3 regions of the Pseudoalteromonas sp. APC 3358 genome follow, and region 2 is predicted to be linked to each of the others. Evidence: predicted binding sites of a transcription regulator. Region 2 holds the regulator's gene; each other region holds the start of a gene.

Region 1 (3,289 bases), on a different contig from region 2:
AAAGCAAATGACTCTATAACAATCCCAGATTACTTCTCAAATCGCTTCAATGATAAGTCAAACTTATTACGTGTTGTATCAGCTGTTGTCATTATAGTCTTCTTTACTCTTTACACGTCATCTGGTGTTGTAGCCGGCGGAAAATTGTTTGAAAGCTCATTTGGTCTAAGTTATGAAGTGGGTTTATACATTACAACGGGTGTCGTTGTTTTATACACTTTGTTTGGTGGTTTTTTAGCGGTTAGCTTAACTGATTTCGTGCAAGGTTGTATTATGTTCATCGCACTGATTCTAGTGCCTACTGTTGCATACTCTTTACTCGAACAACCTCTGGAATCTACTTTACATAGTGTAAATCCAGATATGCTTAACTGGATTGGAGCAGGCTCTGCATTAGGTATTATTTCTGCAATGGCATGGGGTTTAGGTTATTTTGGTCAACCACATATCATCGTTCGTTTTATGTCGGTACGTAGTGTTAAGGATATGCCTAAAGCTCGCCGTATTGGTATGACATGGATGATTGTTGCTGCCCTTGGTGCTGTTGGTACTGGTATATTTGGTGCTGCTTATACTTATGAAAATAATATTGTAGTTGAAGATCCTGAAACGATTTTCCTAATTCTTTCTGAGTTATTGTTCCACCCACTTATTGCTGGCTTTTTACTAGCTGCAATTTTGGCTGCTATCATGAGTACTATCTCATCGCAATTGCTAGTAAGCTCAAGTTCATTGACTGAAGATTTATATAAAACATTTTTACGTAAAGATGCTAGCGACTTTGAATTAGTTACTGTTGGTCGAATTAGCGTTGCATTTGTTGCCCTGTTTGCAATTTATTTAGCGTACGATAGAGATAGCTCTATTTTAGACCTAGTAAGTAATGCATGGGCAGGCTTTGGTGCTGCTTTTGGACCACTTGTATTGTTTAGCCTTTATTGGAAACGTATGAATTTTGCTGGCGCCTTATCTGGTATGTTAGTAGGTGCGTTTACAGTGCTTGTTTGGATTTATGGTCCGTTTACTATTAATGGTGAAAGTTTAAGTAGCTTTATGTATGAAATAGTACCTGGCTTTATTTTAGCGAGTATCGCAATTGTTGTTGTTAGCTTAGTAACAAAAGAGCCAGAGCAAAACATCACTGCTTTATTTGATGAAGTAGAAAAAGAGCTTTAAATAGCAATTACTATTCATTTTAAAATGAGTAGTAAGTAATACCAATCCGCGATAATACTTAATCATTTTGCGGTGCTAAACGTGTTGCTACCGGCGTTAAAAAATTATCATTTAGAACAACTAAATATCAAATTTTTTGCCTAGCTATCAACACGTTTTTCCACCCTCAAAATAGATCACTTAATTAAGCGAATTGGTATAATAAAAAAGGGAGCAACTAAGTTGCTCCCTTTTTTATTTAGTTTGTCCCGTCCGAGGAGAGGACAATCTACGAGTTAACTTGCTTTTTTATCGTTGTTATCTTCAATTGATGCAACGTTATCTGACTTTTTACTTTTTGCTGGCGCTTTGGTAACAACTGGATCTTTGCCGCCCTTTAATATGGTCATAAAGTCATCTTTGCTTTTCGCTATTTCTAAAGCAAGTGATTCAATTTGTTGCTCACTAAGCGGTACGTCTACCTTTTCTAGCATTAGCTCAAGTGATTCTGCTATATCGAGCATCTTGTCATAAGCATCAGCTTCTTTTTTGGTAGTAAACGTCATACGCTCGACTCCGTTTCGTTCTACAACATATTTAACAACAACAGCCATGATTTCTCCTGCAAAATTGCTTGGCACCGTGGTTTGTAAAAACCATTAGATTACTGTTTTTATGTACAGTAATGGTTTGGGCGTAAATTTGCAAGCGCGAAGTATTAATTTTTAGGTGTCTTAAATTTGACAAAAAACGGTAACTTTACTTTAGTTAAGCAATCACTTGTTGTACCAGCTGCATTTTCAGGATTTCGGATCATAGTGATAATGCGTTTAGGTACACTTTAAATGATGAGCTTTTCAGTTCCTTACTTTTTGGTTTTCCTGAGCAACATTCAAAATTAAGAAAAGAAGAATAGGGACAAGTTTGATGAAAACGTTAAAAAATTTATTCATAATAAGCTTATTATGCTTACTACCTGCAACTACCGTATATGCACAATTATCGGAAGTAACTAAGCAAATGCCTCAAGTTGAGACAATTAGTATAAATAATGCTGATGCAGATATGCTTGCTAAGCTACCGGGTATAGGTAAGAAAAAAGCGCAGGCAATTGTGGATTACCGTGAAGAAAACGGCGAATTTAAAAGCGTTAGTGATTTATCGCAAGTTAAAGGAATTGGTAAAAAACTATTAGCCAAATTAGAGGGGAAAATTTCACTTTAATAGCAGTAGATAACAATCAGGGCGCTATGCGCCCTGATTAAATTGTTTTAATGCATCGCTTAAGTGTTTTTTAGCAAAGTTGATTTCAATAGGTGTTGTTAAAAGTGGGTAGCAAAGTCCGCCGAGTATCAAAAACGGGATTAATATCCAACCTTTAAATACCGTGAATATTAAAAATAGTGGACTTAGTAATATTAATTTAATAATACGCAGTAACACTTTATCAGTTGGCGATAACATACTTAAAGAAAGTGCTATTACGTCTTGGCGCTTGCGTACTTTTAGATGTTTAAGCTCATCTAATTGGCTTGAAAAAAATGTAAACATATCAAATCGACTTTTTAATTAATAAACGGCCAATAACTATAATAAATAGTGTTAGTGAGAAAATCCCAAATATAATTTCCATCCAAGCAGGCATGCTCAAACCAACAAACTGCCAATCTATATTTCCACAATCCCCGGTCGCCTGAAAAAAGCTAGGTATCCATTCATGTAACGGCATAAACGATGGGAAGTTTGGTTCAAACTCACAGCTAAATGCAAAAGGGTCTGTGGTGGTTTGCATATCAATATGCTCGCGAGCAATTAAATATCCCCAAACACTCGATACACCCCAAATTACATACGCTAATATACGAACTGCTTTGCTCTGTGGTTTAGTAGAACCTACGATTCCTGCGCCTAATAGACCCAGTACGGCTGTACGTTGATATATGCACATTATGCAAGGCGCCAATCCCATTTGGTATTGAAAGAAAAGGGCGGTCACTTCAAGTAAAAAAACGATAGCTGTAAATAAAAGCCACGGGGTACGTTGGGTGGGTAATTGGGCAAGCCAGTTCATAAAAATTCCGCGTTTAAATAAGACGTTAGATTATGACCTAGGATAATGTATGCGGCAACAAAA
Region 2 (3,289 bases):
AGGTGTGGTTAAAAAGTTCTCAAAAATTATTTGTGTTGGATTAACCACCTGAGATGCAATATCGTTAAGGGAGGCAACATAATCAGCCTGCGTAAATGGGTTATTAAGAGTACGTGTTGCAAGATGCTCCCCATGAACTTTATCAAGAGGAATAGCGCTCATGACTAAACCGCCTAATAGCCAAGCTAAAATTTGTAATGTGAGCAAATAACCGAGCCATTTATGTAACTTGCGAGCATACTTAAATATTTTTTTATTCATGTTTTAGTCTTATTATTTTTAGAGGCTAGTTTATTACATTAATGGGATTAGTTACTGCGACATTTTGTCGCAGTTTAAACTATAGCTTACTGTAATCATTTAAAAATAAAAAAGATTACACTTAAATTGCTAACATGACTTATTTGTTTAATTGAGCTGAGTGTTTGATATCCAGCTAGCTTTAAACGCTAAAAAATACTTAAAAGCTGCGAAATATCCATATAAAGTGGTTAATAGAGCATAGTTGATTTGGTATAACGGTAAAACTGCGTTAAAGTTTGCAATGAAATTATTAGAGGATAAATACGAAACGATGTCGGAAATTCAATTTTTAAATGTAGATCTTGAGCTTGAATCAAAGCAAGATATTAGTTTGCTAGTGGCAGACTTGAAAAAAGTCGCGACGATTTTACATTATGACAAAGACGAATACCGTCAATTAGCGCGTATTGAAGCAACAGGTGTAGTAAACACGCCTGACAAAGCAATAAACCATATATGTGAGCTTATTGAATCGTGTTCGCGTAACGCGCTAAAGCAATGGTTAAGCTGTTCACGTAGAACGTTTGATATTGGTTTTGAATCAGGCACTTCCCCTAAGTGCTTTAATCAAGCCTTAGATGCAGATACATTACTACGTATATCTGCGATTGGTGCGGGTATGGAAATTACAATTTACCCAATCGAAAAGTAACTACCTTCGCTCTACGACTGCTGCGGTCATTTTTGATACGCAGCACAGCTCATTGCGGCTATTTGTAATTTTTATTTCCCACACTGAACTACGTTTGCCAATATGAAACGCTCTTGCCGTTGCTGTTAAAGTGCCGTTGCGAGATGCTTTTAAATGACTTGCGCTAATTTCCTGCCCCACGCAGTAAAATTTTGTAAAATCGACAACAAAGTTAGCTGCATAGCTGGCAACTGTTTCGGCAAGTACAACGTTAGCACCGCCGTGAACCATTCCCATTGGGTTATGATGCTCAGGAATTGCCGGCATAGTGGCTACTAAGTAATCATCACCAATTTCAGTGACTTCTATTCCCATGGTTTTCATTAATGTTCCTTGGCCATCAATGCCTTGTTCTAACTGCTTGCACAGCTCTAAAGTGATGGGCTGGTACCAAATACTCATAATGACTCCTTTGCTTTTTTAATCATTTATAAACCTAGCTTTAGTTATATCCCTAAAATGTACACAAGTGAAATTACTTTGGCTATTTTAAGGCTTAATTTAAATTTGCGATTTTTATTTAACTGTATATACTCACAGTTAAATGTACTGTATGGAAAACCAGTTGTATGCGACCATTAACGAACCGCCAAGCTCAAATACTCGAACTAATTAAAGTTTTTATTAAAGACACTGGTATGCCTCCTACACGTGCTGAAATAGCGCAAACATTAGGTTTTAAAAGTGCCAATGCTGCTGAAGAACATTTAAAAGCACTTGCTAAAAAAGGCGCAATTAAAATGAAACCAGGTGCAAGCCGTGGTATTCAGTTAATTGAAGAAGAAGAGCCAGAACAATTAGGTTTACCGCTTATAGGGCGTGTTGCTGCTGGTTCACCTATTTTGGCGCAAGAGCACGTTGAAAGTCACTGCAAAATAGATCCATTAATGTTTAAACCGGCTGCAGATTTTTTACTACGCGTTAACGGTATGAGCATGAAAGATATTGGTATTATGGATGGTGATTTACTTGCTGTACATCGTACTCAAACCGCTGAAAACGGGCAAGTTGTTGTTGCCCGCCTAGACGAAGACGTAACTGTAAAACGTCTTGAGAAAGCGGGTCGTAAAGTATTACTTCATGCTGAAAACGACGATTTTGAATCTATTGAAGTAGATCTTGAGAATGAGTCTTTTAATATTGAAGGCTTAGCCGTTGGTGTTATAAGAAACGCTGATTGGATGTGACTTTAAAAATAGCTTTTAAACAAGCAGTTTTATAAATGCGTACTAATTAGTACGCATTTTCTGTTTTAAATTCGCACTAAAAATAGGGCATAAATAGCTCACTGACAATTTAAGCTGTAAACTTTTTTGCACTTATATTTTCCCCCTTCGAATGCGTTAAACCCCTTTGTTTTGCTCATCTTTTGAACTTCCTGTTACCTAGTTGGTTACTGATTTTTTATTAATTACTCAATATCACCTGATTGTTTTTTATACTAAAACTTGCTTGTTGTTCATTTTTTAGCTAATTATTAATGTGCTGAGCTAATAATAACTCACAGCTTTTTAGTTTTGAGAACACACAATATACACAAACACGTTGTTGGCGCAGCAAAACCAATCAATATTAAATGAGATTGACTAAAAAAATAAAAATAACGAATTGGCGTTTAAGCCGTATGCCTCTTCGCTTTGCATTCGCAATAGCATCAAAGGAGCCGTCACATGGGTAAACTGACCTCTACCTTGTGGCTTATATTATGTGTTTTTTCGCACCCAGTTTTGGCTAACAGCCAATACAATATGCGCAAAGGCGTAACCGATATAAGCAATAATGTATATCAGCTGCACATGACCATATTTATAATATGTTGTGTGATTGGGGTGATAGTGTTCGCAATTATGTTTTGGGCACTTATTCATCACCGTAAATCTAAAGGGGCTGTACCTGCCCAATTTCACGAAAGCACTAAAGTAGAAATACTTTGGACTGCAATCCCGTTTGTTATTTTAATTGCTATGGCAGTACCAGCCACTAAAACTCTAATTGCAATGGAAGATGCCAGCAAAGCTGATCTCACTATTAAAATTACAGGCTCGCAATGGAAATGGCATTATGAATATATGGGTGAAGATGTAGAGTTCTACTCTATTTTATCTACCCCGCAAGATGAAATAGCGAATCTTGCAGATAAAAATCCTAACTACTTACTTGAGGTTGATAAACCTCTCGTACTGCCAATAAATCAAAAAGTACGATTTTTAATGACTTCTGACGATGTTATTCACTCTTGGTGGGTACCTGATTTTGCAGTTAAAAAAGATGCGAATCCCGGCTTTATAAACGAAA
Region 3 (3,289 bases), on a different contig from region 2:
AACGGCTATCGCCATTTAAATTTGGTAAAAATAATGCAGGGTTAACACTACCCGACGCTTTGGCTTCGTTAATCGCTAATTTAGCAGCATCAAAATAACGGCGCACATCGTCATAATCTCTATTTAATGGACCGGTTGGCGCAAGTATTACGCGCTTGTTTTCAATCACCAATAAAGTAACTTGTTTACCAATACGAGAATCAACTTTTGCTTGAGCTAAAATAGCATCACGTAATGAGTTATTTGGTAATTGAGAATAGTCATCACTAATAATAATAAGCGCATCATGAGACGTGCATTCAAGACTTGCACTAACCGCTTGAGGGTATGCCATAAATAAGATCCTGTTAAAAAACATAAACCCTATTATCGTCGATTTAAATATTGAAGACCAGCAAGGTGCGATGAGCTAATGACATAACTTGCCAATAAATGGCAACTTGAAGTTACAGGCTTTACAACTTAATCGAGAATACTCAGTTGGAAGTTTTGCTCTGGCTCGCTTTTAATACCAACGCCTATACCAAGTAATCGAACCGGCTGCTGTAACCCTCGTTGATAAGCCTTAGTAAGGAGTTGAATAAATATTTCTGTGTTTAGCTCGTGATACGTCTGATCGGCTGAAGTCGATACAAAGTTTGCAAACTTCACTTTAACACTCAGCTTATTAATACGGTTTTGTAATTGCTGTTTATTAAGCCTTAAAACTAATTCGTCTAACAATTTTGGCAGCTGATCTAGGCACTCCTGCAAACTCGTTTTGTTGTACTCATAAGTATGCTCAACACTTAATGACTTTCTAATTCGGTTAGTAGAGACATGACCTACATACTCACCTGCACATTTTTGGTAAAGCGACACACCAAAATTGCCCACATGTTGCTGCATCCAATTCACACCTTTTTCGCGTACATCTTTACCGGTATATAAGCCTTTTAAATTTAGCTTTTCGAGCGTTACTTTACCCACCCCCGGAATTTTACCCAGCGGTAATTGCGCTAAAAAGTCATCGATCTCATGAGGCAAAACGACAAACTGACCATTAGGCTTTTTTTCGTCACTCGCTATTTTGGCAATAAATTTAATCGGTGCAATACCTGCCGACGCAGTAAGCCCCGTGGCATTGTAAATATCGGCTCTTATTTGCTGTGCAATAAGTGTGGCGCTGCCTTTACAAGCGGTGCTGTCTGTTACATCTAGGTAGGCTTCGTCTAAAGAGAGTGGTTCAATTAAGTCTGTGTAGCGGTTAAATACTTCACGTATTTGATTTGAGGCTTCTTTGTATACAGCCATGCGCCCAGGGACAATAACTAAATCAGGGCATAATTGTTTAGCATGATAGTTCGACATAGCCGATCGCACGCCATACTCCCTCGCTATATAGTTAGCGGTCGAGAGCACGCCTCGTCGGCTATTGCCTCCGATGGCAAGCGGTACATGTGCAAGTTGTGGATTATCTCGCATTTCTACTGCAGCGTAAAAACAATCCATGTCTATGTGAATAAATTTTTTCATCACCACTATAACGACTGGCTATTTATACAGTCATTATTATAGAATCACATGCGATAAGCAAGCCTAGGGCCTGTTTATCTTTCGAGGTTAAATTTGCAGCAGACTGTTTGGTATTTAGGCAAGGCAGAGCCTATGTAGTGTGGTTATTCCCCATAAATAGGCGATAACGTAGCACAAATGCCAAACATACGCTGCCCGAAGGGTTCTGCCTAGGGGCAATTTACTCTTTGTTGCCTATATGGATGTGGGTAAGGGGCGTGAGCAGGGCGCGGAAGCTTTGCTCGGTTTTTACTTATTCTTACAGGGATGTAAGCCAGTAGAATAATGCAGGAGCAGTTATCGAGCCCACTAGGTCACAAACCTCGCGCCGCGATTAAATAGCCCCTAGATTGAACAAATTTTAATCCTGAAAGGTCAACAGGCCCTAGTTAGCGATTAAAAAAAGCGCTTATTACTTTCTTGCTCTTTATAACCGCGCAACCAAAACATAACCTCGAAAAAAAAACCCGCTAACATTAAAATAATAGCGCCTGATTCGTTACCCATTGCGTAACAGGTAAAAGAGGCTATAAAAACCAAACAAGCTAAGGACCAGTTAATTATGTTCTGCATATTTCTACCTCTGTGTGTTTTTGTGTTTGTCTGTGCAATTTAACTGTAGACCTAAAATTAAATAGGTACAATCATCTTATAAAAAAACTTGCCATTAATTACCTTGAGCTCGTAACCCCATGTTGATAATCTAAGTACTTTAAAATTAAGGGCCAATAAATAATGCAAACGTTTAAAGATCAGCACCCTATCCATACAGACATCACCGTAGCGTGGGCTGATATGGATGCGCTACAACACGTAAATAATGTAGTGTATTTACGTTACTTTGAAATAGCCCGAATCGACTTCTTAAATAAAATAAATCTGTTCGATACAATAAGCCCTAATGGCGTAGGTCCGGTAATAAGCGAAAATAACATTCGTTATAAACGCCCAGTTACTTTTCCAGACACGCTTACGGTTGGCGTTACTATTTCTGATATAAAAACAGACCGCTTTAATATGAATTATACCGTTTACAGCCATGCACAAAAGGCTATAACCACAACAGGCACTTCTAAAGTGGTCATGTTTGATTTTGAAACAGGCCAAAAAGCCCTCATTGCAGAGCCTCTTTTATCGGCGTTAGTTAGCTACTCTCAAGACGAGCAATAAGGAACTCTCATGCAATACAGCCCACTTGGCAGCAGTGGTATTAACGTTTCTAGAGTATGTTTAGGCAGTATGACTTGGGGTAAACAAAATACTCAAAGCGATGCTGATGAACAAATAGCCTATGCGCTAGAGCAAGGCGTAAACTTTATTGATACAGCCGAAATGTACGCAGTCCCCCCCTCTCCAGAGACCTATGGTAAAACCGAGGAAATTATTGGCGACTGGCTATCGCGTAATAAACAAAAACGCGGCGATGTAGTACTTGCCACAAAAATAGCAGGCAATGGCTTATCGTGGGTACGCGATGGTGGCAATATTACGCGTCAAACAGTAATAGAAGCCGTGGACGACTCACTTAAGCGCCTGCAAACTGACTACATTGATTTATATCAGCTGCATTGGCCAAACCGTTCTACCCCGCACTTTGGCAGACAGTGGCCCGGCACACTTAAATTTACCGATGTAAATACACAAGAACAGCAAGCTAGCATGCTTGATATTCTTGAAGGTCTTAATGATTGCGTTAAAGCAGGTAAAATTAAGCACTGTGGTTTATCTGACGACA

The links. Region 2 encodes LexA, which represses DNA repair genes until DNA is damaged. Its sites were predicted from a motif close to TACTGTATNNNNATACAGTA; they were not measured.
Region 1: QL995_RS04930 (YebG family protein) is a predicted target of LexA. The motif match lies at 1,821-1,840, and genes of this name have one in related genera.
Region 3: dinB (DNA polymerase IV) is a predicted target of LexA. The motif match lies at 1,528-1,547, and genes of this name have one in related genera.

What each region holds. Positions count from the first base shown of each region.
Region 1 covers NZ_JASDCE010000002.1:510,898-514,186, forward strand. Annotated here, with positions in the region: gene putP (sodium/proline symporter PutP) at 1-1,176, shown strand, start outside; gene QL995_RS04930 (YebG family protein) at 1,452-1,769, opposite strand; gene QL995_RS04935 (helix-hairpin-helix domain-containing protein) at 2,083-2,379, shown strand; gene QL995_RS04940 (DUF6170 family protein) at 2,404-2,706, opposite strand; gene dsbB (disulfide bond formation protein DsbB) at 2,708-3,226, opposite strand.
Region 2 covers NZ_JASDCE010000016.1:13,774-17,062, forward strand. Annotated here, with positions in the region: gene QL995_RS19080 (membrane protein) at 1-261, opposite strand, end outside; gene QL995_RS19085 (hypothetical protein) at 575-955, shown strand; gene QL995_RS19090 (PaaI family thioesterase) at 956-1,396, opposite strand; gene lexA (transcriptional repressor LexA) at 1,564-2,181, shown strand; gene coxB (cytochrome c oxidase subunit II) at 2,665-3,289, shown strand, end outside.
Region 3 covers NZ_JASDCE010000002.1:232,924-236,212, reverse strand. Annotated here, with positions in the region: gene QL995_RS03755 (leucyl aminopeptidase family protein) at 1-334, opposite strand, end outside; gene dinB (DNA polymerase IV) at 463-1,515, opposite strand; gene QL995_RS03745 (thioesterase family protein) at 2,290-2,724, shown strand; gene QL995_RS03740 (aldo/keto reductase) at 2,734-3,289, shown strand, end outside.